2 linked regions of the Variovorax paradoxus genome follow. The protein of the gene in region 1 interacts with the protein of each later gene in a pairwise test. Links are inferred from orthologs where the notes say so. Each region holds a gene or a part of one and is shown on either strand. Other genes may lie near its edges. The genes, in order: QFZ42_RS23380 and QFZ42_RS27115.

The links.
Region 2: the proteins of QFZ42_RS23380 (region 1) and QFZ42_RS27115 interact in binary tests that used the Escherichia coli proteins (3 or more experiments, as listed by UniProt). The link is inferred for Variovorax paradoxus from one-to-one orthologs.

What each region holds. Positions count from the first base shown.
Region 1 is NZ_JAUSXG010000001.1:4,898,881-4,913,960, reverse strand. What follows is about bases 4,783-7,773. They hold QFZ42_RS23380 (PTS sugar transporter subunit IIA), read left to right. Parts: upstream 4,783-6,039; coding sequence 6,040-6,507; downstream 6,508-7,773. Other genes in these bases: fur (ferric iron uptake transcriptional regulator), read right to left, coding at 7,677-7,773; hprK (HPr(Ser) kinase/phosphatase), read left to right, coding at 6,616-7,575; hpf (ribosome hibernation-promoting factor, HPF/YfiA family), read left to right, coding at 5,531-5,860; QFZ42_RS23390 (ATP-dependent helicase), read left to right, coding at 4,783-5,344. Also shown: QFZ42_RS23405 (ABC transporter substrate-binding protein), read left to right, coding at 1-1,245; QFZ42_RS23400 (5'-methylthioadenosine/adenosylhomocysteine nucleosidase), read left to right, coding at 1,249-2,034; magnesium/cobalt transporter CorA, read right to left, coding at 2,027-3,013; more of QFZ42_RS23390, read left to right, coding at 3,227-4,782; more of fur, read right to left, coding at 7,774-8,096; QFZ42_RS23365 (outer membrane protein assembly factor BamE), read left to right, coding at 8,185-8,748; dapB (4-hydroxy-tetrahydrodipicolinate reductase), read left to right, coding at 8,839-9,687; QFZ42_RS23355 (MotA/TolQ/ExbB proton channel family protein), read left to right, coding at 9,698-10,393; QFZ42_RS23350 (ExbD/TolR family protein), read left to right, coding at 10,413-10,892; QFZ42_RS23345 (DMT family transporter), read right to left, coding at 10,912-11,814; QFZ42_RS23340 (Lrp/AsnC family transcriptional regulator), read left to right, coding at 11,946-12,389; QFZ42_RS23335 (glycogen/starch/alpha-glucan phosphorylase), read right to left, coding at 12,396-14,879; glycogen synthase GlgA, read right to left, coding at 14,925-15,080. UniProt on the Escherichia coli protein: Seems to have a role in regulating nitrogen assimilation.
Region 2 is NZ_JAUSXG010000001.1:5,701,931-5,717,331, forward strand. Bases 9,214-12,525 are described here. They hold QFZ42_RS27115 (DUF4118 domain-containing protein), read left to right. Parts: upstream 9,214-9,571; coding sequence 9,572-12,325; downstream 12,326-12,525. Other genes in these bases: kdpC (potassium-transporting ATPase subunit KdpC), read left to right, coding at 9,214-9,555; kdpE (two-component system response regulator KdpE), read left to right, coding at 12,330-12,525. In the rest of the region: QFZ42_RS27055 (SDR family NAD(P)-dependent oxidoreductase), read left to right, coding at 1-164; QFZ42_RS27060 (hypothetical protein), read left to right, coding at 188-445; QFZ42_RS27065 (MBL fold metallo-hydrolase), read right to left, coding at 576-1,616; QFZ42_RS27070 (tripartite tricarboxylate transporter substrate binding protein), read right to left, coding at 1,677-2,666; QFZ42_RS27075 (VOC family protein), read left to right, coding at 2,918-3,295; QFZ42_RS27080 (superoxide dismutase), read right to left, coding at 3,323-3,904; QFZ42_RS27085 (helix-turn-helix transcriptional regulator), read right to left, coding at 3,952-4,620; QFZ42_RS27090 (hypothetical protein), read left to right, coding at 4,798-4,938; QFZ42_RS27095 (potassium-transporting ATPase subunit F), read left to right, coding at 4,935-5,033; potassium-transporting ATPase subunit KdpA, read left to right, coding at 5,035-6,765; potassium-transporting ATPase subunit KdpB, read left to right, coding at 6,777-8,960; more of kdpC, read left to right, coding at 8,974-9,213; more of kdpE, read left to right, coding at 12,526-13,022; QFZ42_RS27125 (zinc-binding dehydrogenase), read right to left, coding at 13,204-14,334; QFZ42_RS27130 (dual specificity protein phosphatase family protein), read right to left, coding at 14,433-14,996; QFZ42_RS27135 (hypothetical protein), read right to left, coding at 14,993-15,401. UniProt on the Escherichia coli protein: Member of the two-component regulatory system KdpD/KdpE involved in the regulation of the kdp operon. KdpD may function as a membrane-associated protein kinase that phosphorylates KdpE in response to environmental signals.

The sequences.
Region 1 (15,080 bases):
CGGCAGTGGAAGGAGAGCGATCCCTTCTTCAAGGTCACGAGCCAGAACCACTCCTACTTCAACGACATGGGCATGCCCAAGCTGCTCAAGTCGGTGGACCGCGTCGATGACCTGACCGTGAAGGTCACGCTCAACCAGGCCGAGGCGCCGTTCCTTGCCAACCTCGCGATGCAGTACGCGGGCATCCAGTCGAAGGAATACGCCATTGCCATGCTGAAGGCCGGCACGCCCGAGAAGGTCGACCAGGACCCGGTCGGCACCGGTCCCTTCTACCTCGTGCAGTACCAGAAAGACGCGGTCATCCGCTTCAAGGCCTTCCCGCAGTACTGGGGCGGCAAGGCGAAGATCGACGACCTCGTGTTCGCGATCACGCCCGATGCCTCTGTGCGCTGGGCGAAGCTGCAGAAGGGCGAATGCCACGTCATGCCGTACCCGAACCCGGCGGACCTCGACGCGATCCGCAAGGACCCGAACGTGCAGCTGCTCGAGCAGCCCGGCCTCAACGTGGGCTATCTCTCGTACAACACCACGAAGAAGCCTTTCGACGACGTGCGCGTGCGCAAGGCCATCAACATGGCGATCAACAAGAAGGCCATCATCGACGGCGTGTACCTGTCGACGGGCGTGGCTGCGAAGAACCCGATTCCGCCGACCATGTGGTCCTACAACGACGCGGTCAAGGACGATCCGTACGACCCCGAGGCCGCAAAGAAGCTGCTGGCGCAAGCCGGTTTCCCCGATGGCTTCTCGACCGATCTCTGGGCCATGCCCGTGCAGCGGCCCTACAACCCGAACGCCAAGCGCATCGCCGAGCTGATGCAAGCCGACCTTGCCAAGATCAACGTCAAGGCCGAGATCAAGAGCTTCGAGTGGGGCGAATACCGCAAGCGCCTGCAGGCCGGCGAGCACCAGATGGGCATGCTGGGCTGGACCGGCGACAACGGCGACCCGGACAACTTCCTCTACACGCTGCTGGGCTGTTCCTCGGCCAAATCGGCGAGCGGCAGCAACATCTCCAAGTTCTGCTATCAGCCGTACGAAGATCTCGTGCTGAAGGCCAAGAGCACGACCAAGCAGGCCGACCGGGACGCGCTCTACAAGAAGGCGCAAGTCATCTTCAAGGAGCAGGCGCCTTGGTTCACCATCGCCCATGCCGTGCAGCTGAAGCCGGTGCGCAAGGAAGTGGTCGACTTCAAGCTCAGCCCCTTCGGCCGCCATACCTTCTACGGCGTGGACATCAAGTAGCCGATGAGCGCGCCCGTCGCCATCGTCGCTGCCATGCACGAGGAGCTGAGTGCGCTCCTCGCGCAAATGCCGGACGAGCAGCGCGTGCGCGCCGCGGGGCGCGACTTCTGGGTCGGCCATCTGCATGGTCAGCCGATCGTCGCGGTGCTGTCGCGCATCGGCAAGGTCGCGGCGGCGGTGACGGCCACGGTGCTGCTCGAGCGCTTCGGCGTGCGCGCGATCGTCTTCACCGGCGTTGCGGGCGGGCTCGCGCCGGGCGTGAACGTCGGCGACGTGGTGGTCGCAACGCAGCTGCTGCAGCACGACCTCGACGCCTCGCCGATCTTCCCGAAGTACGAGGTGCCGCTGATGGGCCTTTCGCGTTTCATGGCCGACGCCGCGATCAGCAATTCGTTGATGGCCGTTGCCGAAGAAGCGTTGCGCGATCCGGTGGCTTTGGTTGGGCAAAAGGCCGTCGATGAGTTCGGCCTTCGGTCGCCGAAGGTGCACCGGGGCTTGCTGGTGAGCGGCGATCGCTTCGTCTCGACGGCCGCCGAGAGCGCTGTCTTGCGGCGCAGCCTGCCCGACGCGCTCGCGGTCGAAATGGAAGGCGCCGCGATGGCACAGGCATGCCACGACTACGGCGTGCCCTTCGCGGCGGTGCGCACCATCTCCGACCGCGCCGACGACGCGGCGCACGGGGACTTCACGCGCTTCGTGGCCGAGGTTGCGAGCCGCTACAGCCTCGCGCTCGTCGGCGCATGGCTCGCCACGCTGCCTTCTTCTCCCGAAACGCCCGCCGCTACTTGAGCCAGCCGCGCCGGCGGAAGTACCACATCGGCACCAGCGCGCTCGCCGCCATCAGCGCCAGCGCATAGGGGTAGCCGAGCGACCAGTCGAGCTCGGGCATGAGCTTGAAGTTCATGCCGTAGATGCTCGCGATCAGTGTGGGCGGCAGCAGCGCCACGCTGGCCACCGAAAAGATCTTGATGGTCTTGTTCTGGTTGATGTTGATGAAACCGACGGTCGCATCCATCAGGAAGTTGATCTTGTCGAACAGGAAGGCGGTGTGGTTGTCGAGCGATTCGATGTCGCGCAGGATCTGCCGTGCCTCTTCGAACTGCTCGGCGTTGAGCATGCGGCTGCGCATCATGAAGCTCACGGCGCGGCGCGTGTCCATCACGTTGCGGCGGATGCGGCCGTTCAAGTCTTCCTGCCGCGCAATGGCGCCCAGCACTTCGCCGGCCAGCTCGTCGCTGACGTTGCCTTCGAGCACCTTCTTGCCGGCAATCTCGAGCTCGTCGTAGATGTTCTCGAGCGTGTCGGCCGAGTATTCGGCGTCGGCGTCGAACAGCTTGAGCAGCACTTCCTTCGCGTCTTCGATGAGCCCCGGCGCGCGGCGCGCACGCATGCGCAGCAGGCGGAACACGGGCACGTCTTCGTCGTGGATCGAGAACAGCACGCCGCGGCTGCGAAGCTCTGTGTTGTGCTGGTTCAGGATGAAGGCCACGCGCACCGAACGCGGGTCTTCGTCGTCGTCGATCAGGAAGTCGGAGCGGATGTGCAGTTCGCCGTTGTCTTCTTCATAGAAGCGGGCCGACTCCTCGATGTCCTCGTCCATCGCGTCTTCTGGAATCGAGAGGCCGTAGTACTGCTTGATCCAGCGCTTTTCCTCGAGCGTGGGCGATTCGAGGTCGACCCAGATCGGCTGGAACTTGGAAAGCTCCTCCAGGGACTCGATCTCTTCCTGGACGAGGCGGCCGTTGGCGAGCGTAAAGATATTGAGCATGGCTCACTCCCGTGAAATGACTGAGGCGATGGGGCGAGGGAGGGGCGCTTTCAATTCCCAGGCCCGGCAAGCAGGCGTCAAAGGGGAGTTGAAAGCTGCCGAGACGGGGCGGTTTCCATGATGCGGTCTCCAGTTGCAGCGAGCGGCGATTATGTCATCGGCCATGTGACGGCAGGCCGCCGATCTGGATGGACATACAGTAAAGTCACGGCCATGCAGACCGCTGCGCTCCCCGTTTTTTCCGCCGCCGGTGCGACTCAGGCCGAGCGCCTGGCCGCCGCGCTCGCCACCCTCAACGACGAGCAGCGCGCCGCGGTCGAGCATGGCATCGGCACGCTGGTCGGCCGTGACGAGCGTCCGCTGTTGGTGATCGCCGGGGCGGGCTCCGGCAAGACCAGCACGCTGGCGCACCGGGTGGCGCACCTCATTGCCGGCGGCGTCGATCCGCAGCGGCTGCTGCTTTTGACCTTCTCGCGCCGCGCCGCACAGGAAATGGAGCGCCGCGCGGGCCAGGTGCTGGCGCGTGTGCTGGGGCTCAAGTCCGAAAAGCCCCCTGCGCTGCCGTGGGCCGGCACTTTCCACGGTATCGGTGCGCGCCTGCTGCGCGAGTACGCCGCGCACATCGGCCTGAACGACAACTTCACGATCCACGACCGTGGCGACGCAGAGGATTTGATGGGCTTGGTGCGCCACGACCTCGGCCTGTCGTCGAGCGTGAACCGCTTTCCGCGCAAGGGCACCTGCCTTTCGATCTATTCGCGCTGCGTCAACACGCGCGCACCGCTGCCCGAGGTGCTTGCGGAGTCCTTTCCGTGGTGCGCCGAGTGGGAGGCCGAGCTCAAGCGCCTATTCGGCGCCTACGTCGAAGCCAAGCAGCAGCAGAACGTGCTCGACTACGACGACCTGTTGCTCTACTGGGCGGGCATGGTGGCCGAGCCTTCGCTGGCCGGACTGATCGGCGCACGCTTCGACCACGTGCTGGTCGACGAATACCAGGATACCAACCTGCTGCAGGCTTCGATTCTTCTCGCGCTGAAGCCCGACGGGCGCGGCGTGACGGTGGTCGGCGACGATGCACAGTCGATTTACTCGTTCCGCGGTGCAACGGTCCGTAACATTTTGGACTTTCCGTCACAGTTTTCGCAGGCGGCGCGCGTGGTCACGCTGGAGCGCAACTACCGCTCGACGCAGCCGATTCTCGATGTCTCGAACCGGGTCATCGCGCAGGCCACCGAGCGGCATGCCAAGACGCTCTGGACCGACAAGCCCTCAGCCGGGCGGCCGCAACTGGTACTGGTGCCCGACGAGGCGCAGCAGGCGGTGTGGGTGGCCGACAAGGTGCTGGCGCACCGGGAAGGCGGCCTCGCACTCAGGTCGCAGGCGGTGCTGTTCCGCACCTCCACGCACAGCGCGCCGCTCGAACTGGAACTCGCGCGCCGCAACATTCCGTTCGTGAAATTCGGCGGCCTCAAGTTCCTCGAGGCTTCGCATGTGAAAGACCTGCTCGCGGTGCTGCGCTTCGCCGAAAACCCGCGCGGGCGCATGGCGGGTTTTCGCGTCACGCAGCTCATCCCGGGCATCGGACCGGCCACGGGCGCGCGGCTGCTCGATGCCATGGACTCCGCGGCCGACCCCGCGGCGGCCGTGCGCGATTTCGTCCCGCCACCGGCTGCGCGCGCCGAGTGGGCGGTGTTTGCCGAGGCCTATGCCGCGCTGCGAGCGCCGTCTCTGCCTTGGCCGGCCGATGTCGAATTGGCGGTTCGCTGGTACCTGCCGCATCTCGAGCGGCTTTACGAGGACCCTTCGGGCGTACGGCGCGGCGACGTCGAACAACTGGCACGGCTCGCGTCGGGCTACGGCTCGCGCGAGCGCTTCCTGACCGAGCTCACGCTCGATCCGCCCGAGGCCACCAGCGACCGTCCCGGCCCGCCATTGCTCGACGAGGACTACCTGATCCTCTCGACCATCCATTCGGCCAAGGGGCAGGAGTGGAATTCGGTGCATGTGCTCAACGTGGTCGATGGCTGCCTGCCGGCCGACGTGGCGCAGGGTGCGCACGAACTCGAAGAGGAACGGCGCCTGCTCTATGTCGCGATGACGCGGGCGCGCGACCATCTGCACCTCTTGGTGCCGCAGCGCTTCTATGTGACGCAGCAGGCCGTGCGGGGCGACCGGCATCTCTATGCCAACCGCACACGATTCATCTCCGAACGCGATCTTGCCGGCTTCGAGCAACAGACCTGGCCGCCGCCACCGGAGCGGCCTCCCGCGGTGCCGCCGCCGGCGGCCGTGATCGACCTTCGCAACCGCATGCGCGCGGCCTGGAGTTGAAGCCCCCCGGGCATGTCAGGTATTGCAATACCGTGACAGCTTGGGCATAGTGAATCGACCTTCTCCTCTCTTCTCACTTTCTCCCCCTCTTCTCTTCCTTTCCCCCGCACCCATATGTATTTCGCCGGCCACGCTTCATTCCGGAGTGCTGGTCATTTCCCAACCGTCAATTCCAGGAGGTCTTTCATGAATTTGACGATCAGCGGTCATCACCTCGACGTCACACCTGCCTTGCGCACTTACGTCACGAGCAAGCTGGACCGGATCACGCGGCATTTCGACCAGGTGGTCGATGTGAAGGTGATCCTCACGGTGGAAAAGCAGAAGGAAAAGGAACGCCGGCAAAAGGCGGAATGCAACATTCACGTCAAGGGCAATGACATGTTCGCGGAATCGAGCCACGCTGATCTCTATGCTGCGGTCGATGAACTGGTCGACAAGCTCGACCGCCAAGTGGTGCGCCACAAGGACCGCCTGCAAGACCACCATCACGCAGCGCCCAAGCGCGTGATGTAGGCACGGGAAGGCTGCGGCCGACCCCTGCGCAAGCCGCCTACGGGCGGCTTTTGCTTTTTATTACGTCGTTTTCTGCCCTTGACCCACGGCCTGCCGGGCCACATGTAGATAAAAAGTAAGTAAAGGGGAGTGGGGTTTTTACCAAGCAGGTGCATAATCGCCCCCGCCACGCACCCACCATGAATCGCCTCGCGTCCATCCTGCCGCCCGCTCAAGTCCTCGTGAGCGTTGACGCTACGAGCAAGAAGCGTGCTTTCGAAGAAGCAGGCTTGCTGTTCGAAAGCCTTCACGGCCTCGGACGTGCCCTGATCACCGACAGCCTGTTTGCGCGCGAGCGGCTCGGCTCCACCGGCCTGGGCCATGGGGTTGCCATTCCGCATGGCCGCATCAAGGGCCTCAAGGCACCGATGGCCGCCGTCTTCCAGCTGGCGAACCCGATCGGGTTCGACGCGCCGGACGAGCAGCCTGTCGGCCTCTTGATCTTCCTGCTGGTGCCCGAGGCGGCCACCCAGAAGCACCTTGAAATCCTCTCCGAAATTGCCGAGTTGCTGAGCGACGCCGGCCTGCGCGAGCAGATCAAGTCGAGCACTGACGCCGCCGCGCTGCACGGGCTCATTGCCGGCTGGCAGTCCACGCAAGTCGCGTAGAGGTGCTTCGCGCACCCTTCAGGAGCCGCGCCAGCGGCCCCGCAGCGCCGGTTCCGGGTTATTCTGGCCTGCTCCAACACTAGGCGCTGAGCGCCATCTCCCGCACGCATGAAGCCGACCGTCATCAGCGCCGATGCCATGTTCGAGGAATTCCGCGGGTCGCTCCGCTGGGAGTGGCTCGCAGGACTCGGTGCCTCCGAGCGCCAATTCGATCCCGAAGTCATCAGCCGCGCCCAGTCGGCGGCCGATCTGGTCGGTTACCTCAATTACATCCATCCCTATCGCGTGCAGATCCTGGGCGCCCGCGAAGTGGCCTACCTCACGCGCGGCAGCCAAGAAGACTGCGCTCGCCGCATTGCCCGCATCGTCACGCTGGAGCCGCCGATGCTGGTCTTGGCCGACGGCCAGGCCGCGCCGGACGAACTGCTATCGATTTGCGAGCGCGCCCAGCTGCCGCTGTTCGCCACCCGCGAGTCGTCGGCCTTTGTGATCGACCTGCTGCGGGCCTACCTGTCCAAGCACTTCGCCGAACGCACCTCGATGCACGGCGTGTTCATGGACATCCTGGGCATGGGCGTCATGATCACCGGCGAATCCGGGCTCGGCAAAAGCGAACTCGGGCTGGAGCTGATCTCGCGCGGCAACGGCCTGGTGGCCGACGACGCGGTCGATCTGTACCGCATCAACCAGAACACCATCGAAGGCCGCTGCCCCGACCTGCTGCTGAACCTGCTCGAAGTGCGCGGGATCGGCCTGCTGGACATCCGCGCGATCTTCGGCGAGACGGCGGTGCGCCGGAAGATGCGGCTCAAGCTCATCGTGCACCTGGTGCGGCGCGACAGCTTCGAGCGCGACTACGAGCGCATGCCTTCGGCGCCGCTCACGCAAGACGTGCTGGGCATACCCGTGCGCAAGGTCATCATCCAGGTGGTGGCCGGCCGCAACATCGCCGTGCTGGTGGAAGCCGCCGTGCGCAACTCGATCCTGCAGCTGCGCGGCATCGACACCTATGCCGATTTCGTGGCGCGCCACCACAAGGCCATGGAAAACGGCCGCGACGGGGACTGACGGAGCGATGCGGCCGCCGCCGGGCCGCCCCAAGGCGGGCCGCGCCTCCCCCTCGGGGGGTGGAGTTACACGCAGCGAAGCGAAGTGAAAAGCCGGGGGGCCTAACGCTTGCTCACGCAGTCACCGCAGAGGCCATAGAGCGACATGGCGTGGTCCTGAAGGATCCAGCCCTTGTCCTTGGCAATCATCTGCTGGCGGCGCTCGATCTCGGCGTCATAGAACTCCTCGACCTTGCCGCACGACGTGCAGATCAGGTGGTCGTGGTGCGTGCCCTCGTTGAGTTCGTACACCGCCTTGCCGCTCTCGAAATGGCTGCGTTCGAGAATGCCCGCCTGTTCGAATTGCGTCAGCACGCGGTAGACGGTGGCCAGGCCGATGTCCGAGTGCTCGTTCAGCAGCACGCGAAACACGTCTTCGGCCGTCATGTGGCGCTGGCTGCCGGTTTGAAAGATCTCGAGGATCTTCAGGCGTGGCAATGTGGCCTTGAGGCCGGTATTCTTGAGTTCGTCGATATTGGCCATGATGGTTCCTGCGCCCAGTGCTGCAGGCGGGCCTCCCAGAGGCCAGCCGCTACAATGGCCGATCATATCGCTACCCCCTTTTTCTCCCATGCCTGCCATTCTCCAACGCCGTCCGTGGCTGCTGGCTGCGGCCGTCGCCGCGACGTTCTGCCTCAGCGCCTGCAGCGGCTTCAGCGATCGCACGCGGGGTGCGCTTGCGGCCATCACGCCCTACAAGGTCGAAGTGGTCCAGGGTAATTTCGTGTCGAAGGAACAAGTCGAGGCGCTCAAGCCCGGCATGTCGCGCCAGCAAGTGCGCGAAATCCTCGGCACTTCGCTGCTGACCGACGTTTTCCACAAAGATCGCTGGGACTACGTCTTCACGATCAAGCGCCAGGGCGTCGATCCGCAGGAGCGCCGCCTGACCGTCTTCTTCAACGGCGAGCTGCTCGAACGCTTCGAGGGCGACCCGATGCCCAGCGAAGAAGAATTCGTCGCCACGCTCGATACCCGCAAGAAGAGCGGCAAGGTTCCGCCGCTCGAGGCCTCGGAAGAAGAGCTCAAGAAATTCGCCCCCAAGGAAGACGCCAGCAAAAAGGCCGACGCCACCACCACGGCTGCGAGCCAGCCGCCGCTGCCGGCGGCGTACCCCCCGCTCGAAGCGGCGCGCTGAGCACGCGCCAACCAGCGAGGGCGGGCGCACCCGCCGAGTCAGGCGGGCGCGTGCCGGTCCCCATGCCCCAATTTCGAAGGCTGAATCCGCGTGACTGAATCCATTTCTTCTCCTGTTTCCGAGTCGTCCACGCCCGCCCTGCGGCGCATTGCGATTGCCGGAGCGTCGGGCCGCATGGGCCGCATGCTGGTCGAGGCCGTGCGCGAGGCGCAGGATTGCCGCCTCGCCGGCGCGCTCGACATGGCGGGCAGCGACGCCATCGGTGCCGACGCAGCCGCTTTCCTCGGCTTCACGAGCGGCGTGCCGATCGTCTCCGACCTGCGCACCGGCCTGCAGGATGCGCAGGTGCTCATCGACTTCACGCGCCCCGAAGGCACGCTCGCGCACCTGGCCATCTGCCGTGAACTCGGCGTGCAGGCCGTGATCGGCACCACCGGCTTCAGCGACGCGCAAAAGGCCGAAATCGCAGAGATCTCGAAGGACATCGCGATCATGGTTTCGCCCAACATGAGCGTGGGCGTCAATGTCACCTTCAAGCTGCTCGAAATGGCGGCCAAGGCCATGTCGACGGGCTACGACATCGAGATCATCGAGGCGCACCACCGCCACAAGGTCGATGCGCCCTCGGGCACCGCGCTCAAGATGGGCGAGGTCATCGCCGACGCGCTGGGCCGCGACCTGAAGGAATGCGCCGTCTACGCGCGCGAAGGCATCACCGGCGAGCGCGACCCCTCCACTATCGGCTTTTCCGCCATCCGCGGCGGCGACATCGTGGGTGACCACACCGTGCTGTTCGCCGGTACCGGCGAGCGCATCGAAATCACCCACAAGTCGGCCAGCCGCGTGACCTACGCACAGGGCGCGCTACGCGCGGTGCGCTTCCTGGCGGGCCAGAAGGCGGGCCTCTTCGACATGTTCGACGTGCTCGGCCTGCGCTGAAAAAAACACAATGACCGTGCTCGAACTGCTGACCCATGGCGACGGCGTCAGCCGCTCGGTGGCCGCGCTGCTGCTGGCGATGTCGATTTCGAGCTGGGTCGTCATTCTCTGGAAAGCCTGGTTGCTGCGCGGCGGCACGCGCGACGTGCTGCGCAGCATTGCGGCGTTCTGGCAGTCGGCCACGCTGGCCGACGCGGAGCAGCGGCTCAAGGCCTTCGACCGCGCCACGCTGGTGCTGCCGGCGGTGAGCGCCATCAAGAACGCAGCCGCGGACGTCCAGGGTGCGACGCTCGGCGCTGCGGGCGACCGCAACCAGCGCCTCACGCGGGTGTTGCGTGGGGCGCTGCATGGCGCGCTGCGCCGCCTGCAGTCCGGCCAGATCCTGCTTGCCACGGTCGGCGCCACGGCGCCTTTCGTCGGTCTGCTCGGCACGGTGTGGGGCATCTACGGTGCGCTCTCCGGCATTGCCGGCCAGACGGGCGGCTTCACCATCGACAAGGTGGCGGGCCCCGTGGGCGAGGCGCTGGTGATGACGGCTTTCGGCCTGGCCGTGGCCATTCCGGCCGTACTGGCCTACAACGTGTTCGGCCGCGTCATCGGCCGCGTCGAAGCCGAGCTCGAAGGCTTTGCGCACGACCTGCTCGGCAGCTTCGGCAGTGCGCCAGCACCGGCTGCGCCGCCGCCCGCACGGCCGATGCCGGTCTGATCGAACGGAGCACACACGCATGGCCTTCGGTCGCACCTCGCTCGGCAGCAGCGCCGCTGGCGGCGGACGCGCGACCGGCGCCGGCGGACAGCGGCCGCTGTCCGACATCAATGTCACGCCGCTGGTCGACGTGATGCTGGTGCTGCTGGTGATCTTCATCATCACCGCGCCGTTGATGGCGAGCTCGATCAAGCTCGACCTGCCGCAGACCGACGCCGGCCAGCCCAACGACACGCCCAAGTTCGTGAGCGTATCGATCGATGCATCGGGCAAGGTCTTCTTCAACGACCAGGCGGTCACCGACGAAGAGCTGGCGAGCCGGCTGCAGAAAGCCGCCGCCGACAGCAAGGACACCGAAGTCCAGCTGCGCGCCGACCAGACCGTGCCCTACGGCAAGGTGGTGGCGCTGATGGGCATTGCGAACAAGGCGGGCTTGAGCCGCATCGGGTTCGTGACGGACGCGCCTGCAGCGAATCCGGCACCGCCGAATTCGCGCTGACGCAAGAAGGCCGCCCGGCTCATTCGGGCGTCGATGCTTCGCGTTTCTTCAGGCCCGGCAGTGTCCAGCCCAGCGTCATGCCTGCGGCGGCCAGCAGAATGGCGGTCGCGCCGAGAAGCTGCGCTGGATGCAACCGCTGGCCGAAGGCCAGGTAATCCACGCCGATCGCCACCACCGGATAGATGAACGACAGCGCGCCGGCCATGTGCGTCGGGAGCTTCTGGATCGCGCCGTAGAGCAGCGTGAAAACCAGCCCCGTGTAGACGACCCCCATGGCCAGGTGCGTGCCCCACACGGCGCCGTCTTTCGGCAATTGCGCCAGGTTGGCGAACGGTGCCAGCAGCACGATGCCCACGCAGACCTGGACGAGCGCGATCAGGTGCGGCGGCGTGCCGTCGAGCTGCTTCGCAACGATGGCTGCAATGGCATAGAAAAATGCCGCCCCCAACGCCATCAGGATGCCGAGAAAGTACGAGGTGCCGCCCGTGCCGCCGCCCGGCTTGGCCTCGGCGATCAGCAGGACGCCCGCGAACGCGATGCCGAGCCACGCCAGCTTGGGCGCCGTCAACCGCTCCGAAAAGAACAGCGCGCCAAGACCCACCAGCATGAACGGCTGGGCGTTGTAGACCGCCGTCGCAATCGAGATCGACGCGTGCGAGAACGATGCAAAGATCAGCAGCCAGTTGAGCACCAGCGCTGCACCGCCCAATGCCGCCAGCGCGACGACGCGCAGCGTCAGCAAGCGCCTGCGAAGCAGCCCGAGCGCGGCGCAAACCGCGAGCAGCGTGGCGGCGCCGAAAGCGCAGCGCCAGAACAGCAAATCGACCAGCGGCTGGCCGGAGCGCACGACGAACCAACCGATGGTTCCGGAAATTACCATCGCCGCGCTCATTTCGAGCGCACCTCGCAGTTGTCTTTGCATGACCGAAGTTTGTGTGGAGCAAGCCTCAGGTTGCCACCGAATGCGCGCAAGGCCTATGATTTTCCGAAGGGAAAAATCTATTCGAGGCTTAAAAAACAAGGCGAAGCCGCCTTGCCTCCAAAGGATCTGAAATGCTGGATGAGGTCGAACAAAAGATTCTCGATGTGATGCAGCAGGACGCACGCATCTCGCTGAAAGACCTCGCGGCCCGGGTCGGCATGTCGTCGCCGAGTGTCTCCGAGCGCCTCCGGCGGCTCGAAGAGCGCCGCGTGATCCGCGGCTACACCGTCGATATCGACCCGAAGGCGCTGGGCTATCAGCTGCAGGCCATCGTTCGCATCCGTCCGTTGCCCGGCCACCTGCAGGCCGTCCAGGCACTGATCGAAAGCACGCCTGAATTCAGCGAGTGCGACAAGGTCACCGGCGAGGACTGCTACATCGCGCGCCTGTTCGTGCGCTCCATCGAGCAGCTCGACCAGGTGCTGGACCGCATCGCCGACAAGGCCGAGACGCACACGGCCATCGTCAAGTCACAGCCAATACGCCGGCGCATGCCGCCCCTGCGCATCGGCTAGCCCGGTTCAGCCCAGAACCACCGGCTTCGTCTTCCAGATTTCGTGCGCGTACTGCGCAATGGTGCGGTCCGAAGAGAACGCGCCCATGCCCGCCACGTTCAGGATGGCCATGCGCGTCCATGCGTCCGAGTCGCGGTACAGCGCATCGACCTCGGCCTGCTTCGCGACGTAGCTCGCGTAGTCGGCCAAGAGCAGGTAATGGTCGCCCCAGTTCACGAGCGCGTCATAGATGCCTTGGTAGCGCGCCGGCTCGCCGTGGGAGAACGCACCGTCGCGAATCGCATCGAGCACGCGCTTGAGCTCGGTGTTTTCTTCGTAGATGTCGCGCGGCTGATAGCCATGCGCGCGGATGTCCGCCACCTCGGGCGTGGTGTTCCCGAAGATGAAGATGTTCTCCGCGCCCACGTTGTCGCGCATTTCCACGTTGGCGCCGTCGAGCGTGCCGATGGTGAGCGCACCGTTGAGCGCGAACTTCATGTTGCCGGTGCCCGAGGCCTCGGTGCCCGCCGTCGAGATCTGCTCCGACAGGTCGGCCGCGGGCATGATCACTTCGGCCAGGCTCACGCTGTAGTTGGGCAGGAACACCACCTTGAGCAGCTTGCCCACGCGCGCATCGGCGTTGATGGTGCTCGCCACGTCGTTGATCAGCCGGATCACGAGCTTGGCCATGTGGTAAGCCGATGCGGCCTTTCCCGCGAACACCACCACGCGCGGCACGATGTCGAGGGTTTCGCCCGCGGCCTGCGCATCGAGGATGCGGTGGTAGCGCGTGATCACATGCAGCACGTTGAGCAGCTGCCGCTTGTATTCGTGGATGCGCTTCACCTGCACGTCGAACATCGCGTCGGTGTCGAGCACGATGCCCATGTGCTGCTCCACCCAATTGGCCAGGCGCAGCTTGTTCTCGCGCTTGGCGTGGCGGAAGGCGCGCGCGAAAATGGGCTGCACCGCCATCGGCCGCAGCGCATCGAGCTGCGACAGGTCGCGCCGCCAGCCCTTGCCCAGGCGCTGGTCGAGCAGGCTCGCGAGCGGCGGGTTGGCTTGTGCGAGCCAGCGCCGCGGCGTGACGCCGTTGGTCTTGTTGTTGAAGCGCTCGGGAAAGATCTTCGCGAAGTCGGCAAAGATCGATTGCTTCATGAGCTCCGAATGCAGGCCCGACACGCCGTTGATCGAATGGCTCGCGAGCACCGCCACGTAGGCCATGCGCACGCGGCGCTCGCCCGCTTCGTCGACCAGCGACAGCCGGCGCAGCAGCTCGACGTCGTTGCCCGCCTTCTGCGTCACGGCCGAGAGGAACTTCGCGTTCATGTCGTAGATGATCTGCAGGTGCCGCGGCAGGATGCGGCCGAGCATCTCGACCGGCCAGGTCTCCAGCGCCTCGTGCATCAGCGTGTGGTTGGTGTAGCTGAACACCTTCTGCGTATGGGCCCAGGCCACGTCCCACGCCAGGCCGTGCTCGTCGAGCAACAGGCGCATGAGCTCGGGCACCGCGAGCACCGGGTGCGTGTCGTTCAGGTGGATGCTGACCTTGTCGGCCAGCTGGTCGAAGGTCTTGTGGTTGCGCAGGTAGCGCCGCAGCAGGTCCTGCACGCTCGCGCTGCAGAAGAAATACTCCTGGTGCAGCCGCAGCTCGCGGCCCGAGGGCGTGGAGTCGTCGGGGTAGAGCACGCGCGACACGTTCTCGGAGTGATTCTTGCTCTCCACCGCCTGCATGTAGTTGCCGCGGTTGAAGGCCGAAAGATCGATTTCCTCGGTGGCGCGCGCCGACCACAGCCGCAGCGTGTTGGTGGCCTGCGTGCCGTAGCCCGGAATGATGGTGTCGTAGGCCACGGCCAGCACATCGTGCGTGTCGACCCAGTCGGCCGCGCCGTAGGGAGCGTTGGTGCCTTCGCGCCTTTGCACGTGGCCGCCGAAGCGCACACGGTAGTTGACCTCGGGCCGCTGGAACTCCCACGGGTTGCCGCGCGTGAGCCAGTAGTCGGGCGTTTCCACCTGCTGGCCGTCGACGATGCGCTGGCGGAACATGCCGTATTCATAGCGGATGCCGTAGCCCATGCCCGGCACGCCGAGCGTGGCCATCGAGTCGAGAAAACAGGCCGCGAGCCGGCCGAGGCCGCCGTTGCCGAGCGCCGCATCGGGCTCGCGCTCGGCCAGCGCCGCCATGTCCACGCCGAAGTCGGCCAGCGCATCGCGCACCGTGTCGTAGAGATCGACCGCCAGCAGCGCGTTGGTGAAGGTGCGCCCGATCAGGAACTCCATCGAGAGGTAGTACACGCGCTTCAGGTCTTGCGCATAGTTGGCGCGCGTGGTCGCCATCCAGCGCTCGACCAGCTGGTCGCGCACGGCCAGTGCGGTGGCGTTCAGCCAGTCGTCCTGGCTCGCGGCCACGGGGTCTTTGCCGACGGCGTAGATCAGCTTGTTGGCGACTGCGCGCTTGAAGGCGGCCACGTCGCGGTCGGGATGATCATAGGCGAAGTCTTTGATGGTCATGGGCTTCGGTGAAGAAGGGTTGTGGGGTTGTGCGCCGTGGCGCAATCAGGTGCCCGCAGGCTCGAGTGCCTGCCGGTAAACGTCGATGTACTGCGCGGCGGCCGTGCCCCAGTCGGCGGGTCGCCGCATGGCGTTGCCGCGCACGCGGCGCCAGTCGGGCGCGCGCTGGTAGAGAGCGAAGGCCCGCCGCAGCGCGCGGTT
Region 2 (15,401 bases), 800 kb from region 1 along the record:
GTGGCGCATCGGCCGAGAAGTTTCCGGACCGAGCCCGCTTCGAGAAGCTGAAGAACGAAGGCGTGCTCGACAGCGCCGAGACCGCGGCGGCCAAGGTGCTCAAGTACCTGGCGCGCGCGGATTTCGGCCACAACCCCGTGGCCGACGTGCGCGACCCGGCCTGAGCCCGAACAAAAGAGAGCACACCATGGCCACTGCAAAGTCGATCGACACCAACGACTACAAGCTCTTTCCTTCGCCGAGGAACGTGCACCGCGTCATCTTCGAGCATCAGGTGTTCGTGCCGTACCCGTACGCGCTGATCGTGATGGACGAGTTCTACTTCAAGGGCCGCTACAGCCTGTTCTCCGCCTGCCGCCTCAGCGATGGAAAGATGGGGCAGGTGGCAACGTTCGAGCTGGCATCGGACGTGGACATCTTCAACAAGAAGTTCACGCCCGACTGAGCCGGCGGTATTTCCCCTCCCCTTCCGGGGGAGGGCCGGGGTGGGGGCACGGCGGCATCAACTGCCGCGCAGCGCTGAATGCGGGGCCGCCCCCATCCCAGCCTTCGGAGGGGGAAGGAGCAAGTCCCGCTTACTGCAGCAAGAACCTGTCGCGCTGCGCCTGCGCGCATTCGCCCATGACCGCGAGCGCCCGCTCGACCGTCGGCGTGCCGAGCACGAAGGGGTTCGCCGCCGGTGCGGGCTGTTGCCGCAGCGCGGCCAGCTTGGCTTGCGAACCGTCGATGTTCGAGTGGTTCGACAACAGCACGTCGATGCGCTGGGTCTGCACGATCGCGCCCATGCGTTGCGTGGCGCCGATGTAGGCGTCGAGCCGCGGCACGTCCTTGCCGAAGTTGAAGCCCGTGCCCCCCCAGAGCATGGCGCGGTGTTTCTGGCCGTTCGAGGTCACCTCGAACACCGGAGAGAGGGTGCCCATCGTATGGCCGGGCGTGAGGTAGAGCGTGACGCTGGTGTCGCCTAGCGTGATGCGGTCGCCGTCCTTTGCCGAAACATCGCCTGCGCCGCGTTTAGGCGGCGCGCCCCAGATCGGCGTCGCGAACTCGAGCCTTGTCTCCGTCATGGTCCAGTCGGCTTCGCTCATCACCACGCGCGCACGGTACTTCTGTGCCAGGTAGGGCGCGCCGCCGTAGTGGTCGCCGTGGCCGTGCGTGACGATCACGTACTTGATCTGCGCCGGGTCGAGACCCAGCTTTCGCATGCCGCCCTCGATGAGCGCCGCGGCTTCGGCCTGCGTGTTGAGCGCATCGATCAGGATGATGCCGTCCGAGGTCTTGATGGCCCAGGCGCTGACCCAGTCGGCGCCCACGAAATACAGGTTGTCGAAAGCCTGGCCGGGCGGCGGTGCGGGCCTGGCGATGAACGCGGCCAGGCCCTTGTCCAGTTCGGCCTGCGGCGGCCGCGCGGCGGGCGCGGGTTGGCAGAGGGTCAGCAGTGCCGTCAGATCGGGGCCGGCGGCGCGCGTGGCGACCGCGACATGCGTGGCCACGGTGGCATTCGACGGCGCTTGCCGCTGTGCCGCGGTCTGCGCGCAACCCTGCGCCAGGGCGACAACCGCTGCCAGGGCGGTTGTCTTCAGCAGAAAGCCGGTCTTGGAATTCGTGCGCTGTGCCATCGGTGTCTCCGTGCCGTCGGTGCGGCCTGTGGTGGAGACGCCATTCTGCGACGAGGGCGCTTATTCGATGGTCGCGCCCGAGGCTTGCACGATGCCCTTCCACTTTTCGTAGTCGGTCTTCAGCAGTGTCTCGAACTGTTCGGGCGTCATGGCCTGCGGCTCGGCGCCCTGGGCAATGATGGCGGCCTTCATTTCGGGCGTGGCCAGAAGCTTGTTCACTTCCGTATTCAACGTGGCGATCACGTCCTTCGGCGTCTTGGCCGGCACGAAGAGGCCGTACCAGGTGGACACGTCGAAGCCCTTGTAGCCGAGCTCGGCCACGGTGGGCGTTTCGGGCAGCGAGGTGCTGCGCTTGGCCGAGGTCACGGCCAGCGGGCGCAGCTTGCCTGCCTTGATCTGCGCCAGCGCCGAAGGCACCGACGACACCATCAGGTCGACGTTGCCCGCGAGCACGTCCATCATGGCGGCGTTGGAGCCCTTGTAGGGCACGTGGCGCATCTTGATTTGCGCGGCACCGTTGAAGATCTCGCCGGCCAGGTGGATGGTGGTGCCATTGCCGGGCGAGCCGTAGGTGACGGTGTCGGGCGCGGCGCGCGCGGTTTTCACTACATCGTCGAGCGACTTGAACTTCGAGTTGGCCTGCGTGACGATCACCACCGGGGTGTAGGCCACGTGCGCCACGGCGGTGAGGTCCTTCACCGGGTTGTAGCTCAGGTTCTTGTAGAGCCAGGGCGCAACGACCATGTTGTCCTTCTGGCCCATCACGATGTCGTAGCCCGTGGGCGCGGCGCGCGCGGCCTCGGCAATGCCGATGGTGCCGCCGGCACCGCCGCGGTTGTCGGGCACCACGGTCCAGTGGTTGGCTTCGGTGAGCTTCTGGGCCACCAGGCGCGCCAGGATGTCCGTGCCGCCGCCGGGCGGGAAGGGCACGATCATGCGAATGGGCTTGGCGGCGGGGTAGGCCGCGGTTTGCGCGTGCGCGGTGGCCGCCGTGAAAGCCAGGGGAAATGCGAGCGCGAGGGCCAGCGTGCCGAGTTGTCTGCGGATCATGGGTTGCTTGTCTCTTGTGTGAACGATTCGGGGTTGCAGCCGTGGATGGCAGCCACTGCACCGGGGGTGCAGTGTGCCGGAAGCGGGGCCGTGCGGATTCTTCATTCGCGATGAGGCCCTTATCGGCTCGCGGGGTATTTTCCGACGGATTGACAGCGGCCCGCGGACACCGAATACTTCACCAAATGGTTGAGTATTTTTGGCTCGCCCGCCGTGCGTCCACCGCACGATGGGCTTCACAGGAGACTCGCATGCTCGGAAACATCAACGCGGTGGCCAACCTCGCGGTGAAAGACCTCGCCGCGGCCCGCCGCTTCTACGAAGACACGCTGGGCCTGGCCGAGGTCGATGCGGAAGGGGACGAGGTGATCGTCTACCGCAGCGGCAACTCGCGCATCAACGTGTACCGTTCGGCCTATGCGGGCACCAACCAGGCCACGGCCGTGACCTGGCCGGTCGATGGCGACATCGAGCGCATCGTGGCGGCGCTCAAGGCGAAGGGCGTGCGCTTCGAGCACTACGACATGCCCGGCGCAAGGCTCGAAGGCGACATCCACGTCATGGGCGACATGAAGGTCGCCTGGTTCAAGGACCCGGACGGCAACATCCTCAACCTCATCAACGGCTGAGGATGCCGCCCGCGGGAACAGCGGCGTTCAGCCGAAGTTCTTGGCCGCGAAGTCCCAGTTCACCAGCTTGGCCAGGAAGGTCTCGACGAACTTCGGGCGCAGGTTGCGGTAGTCGATGTAATAGGCGTGCTCCCACACGTCCACCGTCAGCACCGGCGTGTCGCCGGTGGTCAGCGGCGTACCGGCGGCGCCCATGTTCACGATGTCCACCGAGCCGTCGGCCTTTTTCACGAGCCAGGTCCAACCCGAACCGAAGTTGCCCACGGCCGACTTCACGAACGCTTCCTTGAAGGCGTCGTAGCTGCCCCACTTGGCATCGATGGCCTTGGCCAGCGCGCCGGTGGGAGCGCCGCCGCCCTGGGGCTTCATGCAGTTCCAGAAGAAGGTGTGATTCCAGATCTGGGCGGCGTTGTTGTAGATGCCGCCGCTGGACTTCTTGACGATGTCCTCGAGGGGCATCGACTCGAACTCGGTGCCTTTTTGCAGGTTGTTCAGGTTCACCACGTAGGCGTTGTGGTGCTTGCCGTAGTGGTACTCGAGGGTTTCCTTCGAGTACTCGGGTGCCAGCGCGTCGAGGGCGTACGGCAGGGGTGGGAGGGTGTGTTCCATGGTGGGGTTTTTCCTTTCGGGTTTGAAAACGGTGAAATCAGGGTGCCTCAAGGCGCGTTCTTCGGGCTCACCTGGTAGGCGCAGCGCCGCGCGCCCGCAAGCACGTGCTCGACGCGGCTCACGCTCGCGTCGGTTCCCAGCATTTCTTCGAAGAGCTGCAGTTCGCTGCGGCAAAAGCCCGTGCAGGCCCGCGCCGCGGTGCAGATGGGGCAGTGGTTCTCGATGAAGAGAAAGCCATCGCCCTCGGGCCGGAACTCGGCCATGTAGCCTTCGCGGCTGCGGATCTCGGCGAGCCGTTCGAGCTTCGTCTTCAGGCTGCGCGCGCCCAGCATCGCCTCGCGGTAGTTGGCGCGCATGGCTTCCTCGCGCGCACCGATGAGCTGGTCCATGCCCTTCTCGCCGAACACGGTGATCACGGCGCTGATCATCTGCACCGTCATCTCGGCATGCGTGTCGGGAAAGCGTGCGTGCCCGGCACCGGTCAGCCGCCATATCTGCGTCGGCCGGCCGCGGCCCGCGGGCCGGCTCTCGGCGTCGACCAGCCCGTCGGACTGCAGCTTGACCATCTGCTGGCGCACGGCCTCCACCGTCACGTCGAGCACCTTGGCAATGTCGGGAATGCCGAGCGCGCCGCGGGTCTTGAGCGTGGACAGGATGCGGTCCGCCGGCTGGTGCGGCGTCCAGGCGGGCTTCAGGTCGAGGGGGTGGGCGGTCATCCTTTTTATTTCACAGGCTTGGCTTTGATTATTGAATGGCAACGCCTCCGTTGTCGAGGGCCGTGCGAAAGACGGGGCGTCTTTACGGTTTCTTTATGCGGCCCCGCCGACTCTGTTCCCTGTTTTTACGGGCGCCTGCCGAGACTCGATGCCTTGGTTTCGCTGCAGGAGCAATGAATGGATTTCGTCTGGATGGGCGCCTTGCTGGCGCTGTGGGCCGCATTGGCCGCCATGGCCTTCGGGCTGAACCGGCTCGAAGGGCCCGACGCAATGAATGCGCCGAATGAGCTGAACACAGGCGAAGGAGAGCGGCCATGATCAGCCTCGAAGCGCTCTACGGCTTCGGCGCGCTGATCGCCCTCGTCCTGTTCGCCTACCTGGTGTTCGCGCTGATCTGCGCGGAGGAGTTCTGACATGACCGCCTCCGCCTGGTCCTTGCTGGCCCTCTTTCTCGTGGCACTGCTGCTGCTGGCATGGCCGGTCGGCAAGTTTCTTGCCGCGTTGTGCGATGGGCGCCTGCCGCGCTGGATGCAGCGCATCGAGGCGCCGCTCTACAGGCTCGCGGGCACGACGCCCGGGCAATCGATGCACTGGCTGCGCTATGCGCTCGCGCTGCTGGCCTTCAATGCCATTGGCGCTATCTTTCTCTACGCGCTGCAGCGCCTGCAGGGCTGGCTGCCGCTCAACCCCGTCGGCATGGGCGCCGTATCGGCCGACTCGGCCTTCAACACCGCAGTGAGCTTCGTCTCCAATACCAATTGGCAAGGCTACGGCGGTGAGTCGACCATGAGCTACCTCACGCAGATGCTCGGGCTCACGGTGCAGAACTTCTTCTCGGCCGCCACGGGCATTGCCGTGGCCTTCGCGCTTGTGCGCGGCTTTGCGCGCCGGGGCGACGGCAAGAGCCGTGGCCTGGTCGGCAACTTCTGGGCCGACATCACGCGCATCACGTTGTGGCTGCTGGTGCCGTTGTCGTTCGTGCTTGCGGTGGTCTTCGCGGGCGAGGGCGTGATCCAGAATCTCGACGCCTACAAGACCGTGCAAACGGTCGAGGCCGCAGCGAGCCCGCAGACACAGACGCTCGCCATGGGCCCTGTCGCGTCGCAGGAGGCCATCAAGATGATCGGCACCAACGGCGGCGGCTTCTTCAACGCCAACTCGGCGCATCCCTACGAGAACCCGACCGCCCTCAGCAACCTGCTGCAGATGATCGCGATCTTCCTGATTCCGGCGGCGCTGTGCTTCGCATTCGGCCGCGTGGTCGGCGACATGCGGCAAGGGTGGGCCGTGCTCGCGGCAATGACGGTGATGTTCGTCGTTGCCGTGGTGGCCGTCATTCCTGCCGAACACGCCGGCAATCCGCTGCTCGCGTCCCTGGGTGTCGACCAGGCGGCGAGCGCGCTGCAAAGCGGCGGCAACATGGAAGGCAAGGAGGTGCGCTTCGGCATCGACGCCTCGGCGCTCTTTGCGGCCGTGACCACCGCGGCATCCTGCGGCGCGGTGAATGCCATGCACGACTCCTTCACGCCGCTCGGCGGCATGGTGCCGCTGGTGCTGATGCAGCTGGGCGAGGTGGTGTTCGGCGGCGTCGGCAGCGGCCTCTACGGCATGCTGATCTTCGCGATGCTCGCGGTGTTCATCGCGGGCCTGATGATCGGCCGCACGCCCGAGTATCTCGGCAAGAAGATCGAGGTGCGCGAGATGAAGCTGATCTCCATCGCGATCCTGGTCACGCCCATCGTGGTGCTGGCCGGCACCGCGGTGGCGGTGATCGCGGGCGCCGGCAAGGCCGGCATCGCGAACCCCGGTGCGCATGGGTTCTCTGAAATTCTCTACGCGCTGAGTTCGGCCGCCAACAACAACGGCAGCGCCTTCGCGGGGCTGTCGGCCAATACGCCGTTCTACAACGGCCTGCTCGGGCTGGCCATGTGGCTGGGCCGCTTCGCGATGGTCGTTCCGGTGCTGGCCATTGCCGGCTCGCTGGCCGCAAAAAAGCGCCTGCCGGTCACCGGCGGCACGCTGCCCACGCATGGGCCCCTGTTCGTCTCGCTGCTGATCGGCACCGTGCTGCTGGTCGGTCTGCTCAACTATGTGCCGTCATTGGCTCTCGGGCCCGTGGTCGAACACCTCGTGCTCTGGAAATGAAGGAGCGCACCATGACTGCCAATACGAAAACTTCTCTCTCGCTGCTCGACGCGGCGCTGGTCAAGCCCGCGCTGTGGGGCGCCTTTTCCAAGCTCGATCCGCGCACGCAGTGGCGCAACCCGGTGATGTTCATCGTCTACATCGGCAGCGTTCTCACGACGCTGCTCTGGGTGCATTCGCTGAGCTTTCCGGGCGACACCGGCATGAAGCCCGCGTTCGTGCTGGCCATCACCGTCTGGCTGTGGTTCACCGTGCTGTTCGCCAATTTTGCCGAAGCCCTGGCCGAGGGCCGCAGCAAGGCGCAAGCCGCCTCGCTGCGCGGTCTTCGCAAGGACACCTGGGCCAAGAAGCTGCAGGAGCCGCACCATGGTGGCCGCTTCGCCGCCGGGCCGCCCCAAGGCGAAGCAGCCCCCTCGGGGGGCAGCGCAGCACACGCAGTGGCAAGCGTGGGGGCTCGCATGTGGGTTCCGGAGCAGGCGCCCAACCTTCGCAAGGGCGATGTGGTGCTGGTGGAAACGGGCGACGTGATCCCGCTCGACGGCGAGGTGATCGAAGGCGTGGCCTCGGTGGACGAGAGCGCCATCACCGGCGAATCGGCGCCCGTGGTGCGCGAATCGGGCGGCGACTTTTCCGCCGTGACAGGCGGCACGCGCGTGCTGTCCGACTGGCTGGTGGTGCGCATCTCGGTGAACCCGGGCGAATCGTTCCTGGACCGCATGATCGGCATGGTCGAGGCGGCCAAGCGCCACAAGACGCCCAACGAAATCGCGCTCACCATCCTGCTGGTGGCGCTCACGCTGGTATTCCTGATGGTCACCGTCACGCTGCTGCCGTTCTCGGTATTCAGCGTGGAGGCCGCGGGTGCGGGCACCGTGGTGTCGCTCACCGCGCTGGTGGCGCTCTTGGTGTGCCTGATTCCGACCACCATCGGCGGCCTGCTCTCGGCCGTGGGCGTGGCCGGCATGAGCCGCATGATGCAGGCCAACGTCATCGCCACCTCGGGCCGCGCGGTGGAAGCCGCCGGCGACGTCGATGTGCTGCTGCTCGACAAGACCGGCACCATCACGCATGGCAACCGCCAAGCCAGTGCCTTCCTGCCCGCGCCGGGCGTGCCCCAGGGCCGCCTGGCGCGCGCCGCCATGCTCGCATCGCTGGCCGATGAAACGCCCGAGGGCCGCAGCATCGTCGAACTCGCGCGCCGAGACGGTCTCGAAGCCACGGCGGTAGAAGGTGCACGCTTCGTTCAGTTCACCGCCCAGACCCGCATGAGCGGTGTCGACCTGCCGGCCGCGGCGAACAGCCTGGGTACGGACGTCGTGCTGCTGCGCAAGGGCGCCGTCGATGCGATCCGCCGGCATGTCGAGTCGCTCGGCGGCAGCGTGCCCGCGGAGGTGTTGCGCGCCGCCGAAGAAACTGCGCGGCGCGGCAGCACGCCGCTGGCCGTGGCCGAAGGCAACCGCGTGCTTGGCGTGGTCGAACTCAAGGACATCGTCAAGACCGGCATCAAGGATCGCTTCGCCGAGCTGCGCCGCATGGGCATCAAGACGGTGATGATCACCGGCGACAACAAGCTCACCGCCGCGGCCATTGCGGCCGAGGCGGGCGTGGACGACTTCCTGGCCGAGGCCACGCCGGAGGACAAGCTGGCGCTGATCCGCAAATACCAGTCCGAAGGCCGCTTGGTCGCGATGACCGGCGACGGCACCAACGACGCCCCCGCGCTCGCCCAGGCCGACGTGGCCGTGGCCATGGGCAGCGGCACGCAGGCGGCAAAGGAGGCCGGCAACATGGTCGACCTGGATTCGAACCCGACCAAGCTGCTCGAGGTGGTGGAGACCGGCAAGGCGCTGCTCATGACGCGCGGCTCGCTCACGACCTTCTCGATTGCCAACGACGTGGCGAAGTACTTCGCGATCATTCCGGCGATTTTTGTCTCGACCTATCCGCAGCTCGGCGCGCTCAACGTGATGCGGCTTGCAAGCCCGTCGTCGGCCATCCTGTCGGCGGTGGTCTTCAATGCGCTGGTCATCGTGTTCCTGATTCCGCTGGCACTCAAGGGCGTGCGCTACCGGCCGGTGGGCGCCGCCGCGCTGCTGCGACGCAACCTGGCCATCTATGGGCTGGGCGGCCTGCTGGTGCCCTTCATCGGCATCAAGTTGATCGACTGGCTGCTGGTGGCCGTCCATCTCGTCTGAGGAGTTCTTCATCATGAACAACATCGTTCGTCCCGCGCTCGTGCTCTTCGCGCTGCTGGGCGCGCTCACCGGCTTGGTCTACCCATTGGCCGTGACCGGCGCCGCCAAGGCGCTGTTTCCGTCGCAGGCCGCGGGCAGTCTCGTCGTACGCAACGGCGCCACCGTGGGCTCGACGCTCATCGGCCAGAACTTCAGCGACCCGAGGCACTTCTGGGGCCGGCCGTCCGCCACCGCGCCGCAGCCCTACAACGCGAGTGCTTCGGGTGGCTCGAACCTCGGCCCGCTCAATCCGGTGCTGGTCGACGCGGTCCAGGCGCGCATGGCCGCCTTGCGCGCTGCCGACCCGGGCAACATCGGGCCGGTGCCGGTCGACCTGGTCACCGCCTCGGCCAGCGGGCTCGACCCCGACATCAGCCCCGCTGCAGCCCGCTACCAGGCCGCGCGTGTCGCACGCGTGCGCGGGCTCCCGGTCGAAGACGTGAACGCGCTGATCGCCAGCCATACGCAGGCGCCGCTCTGGGGTCTTGTGGGCGAACCGCGCGTCAACGTGTTGGCACTGAATCTCTCGCTCGATGAGCGCGGCGCAATGCGCTAACCTGCGCTGCCTTCCCATGTTCGACACCCGCCCCGACCCCGACGCCCTGCTTGCGCAACTGCGCAGTGACGAGGCGCGTGCGCTTCGCGGCAAGCTGCGCATCTACTTCGGTGCCGGCGCGGGCGTGGGCAAGACCTGGGCGATGTTGAGCGCCGCCCAGCGCGAGCGCACCGCGGGGCGCGACGTGCTCATCGGCGTGGTCGAAACCCATGGCCGCAGCGAAACCGCCGCGCTGCTCGCGGGGCTCGACAAGCTGCCGCTGCGCGAACTGGACTACCGCGGCCGTACGCTGGCCGAGTTCGACCTCGACGCGGCACTGGCGCGCAAGCCCGCCGTGCTGCTGGTCGACGAACTGGCCCACACCAACGCCCCCGGATCGCGCCACGCCAAGCGCTGGCAGGACGTGCAGGAGCTGCTGGCCGCGGGCATCGAGGTGTGGTCGGCCCTCAACGTGCAGCACCTGGAGAGCCTCAACGGCACCGTCGGGGCGATCACCGGCGTGCGCGTGCATGAGACGGTACCCGACACCGTGCTCGACGAGGCCGACGAGGTGGTGCTGGTCGACGTCACGCCCGACGAGCTCACGGCGCGGCTCGCGGCCGGCAAGGTGTACCTGCCGCAACAGGCCGAACGCGCGGCACAGAATTTCTTTCGCAAGGGCAACCTGATTGCGCTGCGCGAGATTGCGCTGCGCCGCACCGCCGAGCATGTGGAAGACGATGTGCGCGGCTGGCGGGTCGAGCAATCTGGCGTGGCCGGCCGCAATGGAAAAGATGGGAACGGCGGCGCGCTGCAGGCCTGGAACACCTCGGGCGCGATCCTCGCGTGCGTCGGTCCGCACGAAGGCGCGGCGCAGACGGTGCGCACCGCAGCGCGGCTCGCGGGCCAGTTGAACGTGCGCTGGCACGCGGCCTACGTGGAGACGCCGCGGCTGCAGCGCCTGGCCGCCGGAGAGCGCGACCGCATCCTCGCGGTGCTCAAGCTGGCCGAGGAACTGGGCGCGGCCACCGCGGTGCTCACGGGCTCCGACGTGGCCGAGCAACTCTCCGAGCAGGCCCGAAGGCTCAACTGCGCGACGCTGGTGATGGGACGTTCGGAGCCGGGAAGCGGCTGGCGCCGCTGGTGGCCCGCCGCGCCGCTGCCGCTGCCGCGCGCGTTGGCGCAGCGCGCGCCCGCGCTCGACATCCTGGAAGTCGGCCGCGCCGACAGCGCGCGCCGCCTGGGGCGCACGCCGCTCAACACGCCGCGCGCCGACGACGATCATGAGAAGGCACCCATCCACTGGCCCGGCTATGCCTGGGCCACGGCCACCAGCGTGGCGCTCACGCTGGCCTGTACGCCGCTGGCCGGCGTGCTCGAACTCGCGAACATCGTGATGCTGTTCCTGCTCGGCGTGGTCGGCGTGGCGATGCGCTTCGGCCGCGGGCCCTCGGCGCTGGCGGCCCTGCTCAATGTCGCGGCCTTCGACTATTTCTTCGTGCCGCCGCAGCTTTCGTTTGCGGTGAGCGACGTGCAGTACGTGCTGACCTTCGCGATCATGCTGGGCGTCGGCCTGCTGGTGGGGCAGCTCACCGCGGGGCTGCGTTTTGCGGCCGGGGTATCGACCAGCCGCGAACGGCGTGCGCGCTCGCTGTTCGAGCTCACGCGCGAACTCTCGGCGGCACTGGAAAGCACGCAGGTCGTCTCGCTGGGCGCTGCCGCGGTGCAGGGCCACTTCGGCGGCCATGCGCTGGTGCTGGTGACCGATGCGAACGACCAACTCGTGATTCCCAAGACGCCGCCCGAAGGCTTCGATGCGCACGTGGCCGACTGGGCCTTCCGCCATGGCCAGCCGGCCGGCCTGGCCACCGCCACGCTCGCGGCACAGAGTTGGCACTACGTGCCGTTGCAGGCGCCGATGCGCGTGCGCGGTGTGCTCGCGCTCTCACCGGCGCAGCCGCGCTGGCTGCTGATTCCCGAGCAGGCGCAGCAGCTCGACACGCTGGCGCGGCAGATCGCCATCGCGCTGGAGCGCGTGCACTATGTCGAGGTGGCGCAGCAGGCCGTGGTCGAAATGGAATCGGAGCGCCTGCGCAACGCCCTGCTCGGCGCGATTTCGCACGATGTGCGCACGCCGCTCACCGCATTGATCGCGTTGGCGGAATCGTTGCAGACGCAGCCGCCCGAAGCGCACGCCGAAGCGGCGCGAGCCATCGTCGCGCAGGCGCACGAACTGCATGCGCTGGTCAACAACCTGCTCGACATGGCGCGCCTCGAAAGCGGCATTGCGGGCGGCGCGGTAAACCTGCGGCGCGACTGGCAATCGGTCGAGGAAGTGGTGGGATCGTCCATTCGTGCGGCTCGCACGTCGTTGGGCGGCACCGTCGTGCAGACCGCGCTCGCTGCGGACCTGCCGCTGGTCGAATTCGATGCGGTGCTGATCGAGCGCGTGCTTGTCAATCTGCTGGAGAACGCGACCAAATACGGCGCGCCGCCCATCGTCGTCGGCGCGCGTGCCGAACCCGGCGTGCTGGTGCTCACTGTGCGCGATCACGGTCCCGGCCTGCCCGCCGCACTGCTGGGCCGCGAGCAGAAGCTGTTCGACAAGTTCACGCGCGGCGAAACCGAGTCGGCCACGCCGGGCGTGGGGCTGGGCCTCGCGATCTGCCGCGCGGTGGTGAGTGCGCACGGCGGCGAAATTGCCGCGGCCAATGCAGAAGGTGGCGGTGCAGAATTCACAGTGAAGCTGCCGCGCCGCGAACCTCCCGAACCTGCCGAAGCCCAACTCTGAACCCATGCCGTCTCCCACCGCCATCGTCATTGAAGACGAGCCTCAGATCCGCCGCTTCGTGCGTGGCGCACTCGAGGCCGAGGGCTGGGTGGTGCACGAAGCCGGCACGCTGCGGGACGGCCTTGCGGCGGCCGGCACGCGCCAGCCCGACCTGCTGGTGCTCGACCTCGGCCTGCCGGACGGTGACGGTGTTTCGCTGATTCGCGACGTGCGCGGCTGGTCGGCCGTACCGATCATCGTGCTGTCCGCGCGCAGCGACGAGGCCGACAAGATCGCCGCGCTCGATGCGGGCGCCGACGATTACCTGACCAAGCCTTTCGGCACCGGCGAGCTGCTGGCGCGCGTGCGCGCCAACCTGCGCCGTCCGCGCGCGGCGGGCGGCGACGAAACGGCAGAAGCGGTGTTCCGTTTCGGCGAGGTCGAGCTGGACCGCGCCGCCCGCATCGTGCGCCGCGCCGGTACCGAGGTGCACCTGACGCCGACCGAGTACCGGCTGCTCTCCGTGCTGGTGGCCAACGCCGGCCGCGTGCTCACGCAACGCCAGCTGCTGCGCGAAGTGTGGGGCCCGTCGCACACGGATCAGAGCCATTACCTGCGCATCTACATGGGGCATTTGCGGCAGAAATTGGAAGCGGATCCGGCGCAGCCGCGGCATCTGTTGACGGAGACTGCGGTGGGGTATCGGTTGGTGGTTTAGCGGGTGGGCGCCGCGCTTTCGTCGGGGGCACAGAGCCCTCACCCTAGCCCTCTCCCAGAGGGAGAGGGGAAAAGACCGAATGCCGGCGTCGGGCTGTGTGTTTTCTCCCTCTCCCTCCGGGAGAGGGTTGGGGTGAGGGCAGCGGCATCCACCTCACCACCGAATCCCGAACAAGAAGAGATCAGGTCGCCATGCCCTTGTTCGGATTCAGCAAGAACTTCTCTCCCGTCGCCTGCTTCCCGTACACGCCGATCGCATCGAGCTGCAGCGCCTCGAGCAAAGAAACCTCCCGCGTGTAGTGGCTCGCAAACGTCGTCTTCAATTCAGCAACGACCCGCGCCTTCAAACGCTGCACACCTTCATCCCCGAGCTTCTGCAGGAACGGGAACAGCAGCCACCCGCCCATGCGCCAGGCCATGCCGAAGTTGCGCACGAACTCCGTCGGCGAGCGGTCGAGGCCGCCGTAGATGTACACCTGCTTGTGCGTGGTCGAGCCGTAGCGGCTGTATTCCTTCGCGGTGCGGTTCAGCGCCGCTTCCATGCAGCCGAGGATCTGCCCCGCGAGCTTGCCGCCGCCCGTGGCGTCGAACGCCAGCGTGGCGCCCGTTTCGACCAGGGCCTGCGTCAGGTCTTCGAGGAAGGTGGGCGAGCTCGTGCTGCACACGTACTTCGCACCGATGCCGCGCAGCAGCGCTTCCTGTTCGGGCTTGCGCACGATGTTGACCAGGTCGATGCCGTCCTTCTGGCAGATCTTGTTGAGCATCTGCCCCAGGTTGGATGCGGCGGCTGTGTGCACCAGCGCCTTGTGGCCTTCGCGCCGCATCGTCTCGACCATGCCGAGCGACGTGAGCGGGTTCACGAAGCACGATGCGCCCTCGGCCGGCGCGGTGCCCGCTGGCAGTTCGAGGCACTGGGCGGCTGCCACGGCGCGGTACTGCGAATACATGGCGCCGCCGATCGCGGCCACCGTCTTGCCGAGCAGCGCCTGCGCGGCCGCAGACGAGCCGGCTTTCACCACCACGCCGGCGCCTTCGTTGCCGACCGGCATCGACTGGTCCAGCCGCCCGGCCATCATGGGCATGCCGCGCTCGGGCACGGTGGCCGTGACGATGGGCCGTTCGGGCGTGCCCGAGACCTTGGCGGTGCTCATGTCCGCGGCGCCGAACAGCAGGCCCAGGTCCGACGGGTTCATCGGCGAGGCTTCGACGCGGATCACGACTTCGTGCGCCTGCGGCTCGGGCACCGGTTCGTCGTGCAGCGAGAGTTCGAGTTCGCCGTTCGCGCGGATGAGAGAGCGCAGTTGCAGTGCCATGAAGAGCCCCTTGCGACCTTGAAAAAGGCCCGTTGGAAGGTGGCCCAAGGCCACGGGGCGGCCAGTATAGGAGCGGCCTGCGAAAGCTGCAGGCGCCTTCAGGACACCACGGGAATCACCGGCGCGTGGGCCAGCGCGTGGCTCATCTTCTGCGGATCGAAGCGGTCGAGATAGCGCGGAATGTTGCGCCACAGCGTGTGGTAGCCGTAGCCGCCGCGCAGCATCTCGAGCCGCGCGCTCTCCTTGTCCCAGCCTTGCACCGCCATGCGGTAGGCCGCTGCGACCACGCCGGTGCGGTCGGCGCCGTGCATGCAGTGGATCAGCACCGGGCCCTGCTTTTCGGCGTCGCGAATGGCCACCAGCGCGCGCAGCACCTTGGCGTCGTCGATCGACCAGGTGTTGATCGGCACGCGCACCAGGCGGATGCCGCTGCCCGCGAACACTTTCCTGTCGTCGTTGAACGAGCGCAGGCTCACGATGGTGCGGATGCCGAGCGTCTTCAGCGCCGCCACGTCGGGGATGCGCGGCTGCGCGCTGCGATACAGCGTGGGCGTGAGGCGGTGCAGGTTCTCGACCTTCAGCGTGTCCAGAGGATCGGCCCAGTGGCCGGGGCGCGGGTCGGCGATGCCCTCGACCGCTGCCTTGTGTTTCTTCCTCGTCATGTCTTCCGCCGCCAGTGCCGCGTCACCAGGATCAGCAGTGCCACCGCCAGGCCGCCCCAATAGTCGACCGGCGCGCCCCAGACCCAGTGCTTGTGCCAGAACGCATCGACCGGATTGAAGCGTGCCCAGCCGAAGGCCGGGTTGATGATGAACCATAGGAAGTCTTCGCAGACCCAGAACACGATCAACCCCGCAACGGCCAGGCCGACGTCGCGCCAGGTCCAGCGGCCGTTGAAAGCCAGCGGCGCAAAGAACACCAGCGCCATGAAGCTGAAGACCCAGGCGTGATAGCCGGTCATCGCGCGTCCGCCCCAGAAGATGTCGAGCCAGATGTTGTTCTCGATGCGCCACGTGGGCAGCGAGGTGGCCCAGCCCGCGCCGCCTTCGATCTGGATCTCGGCATTG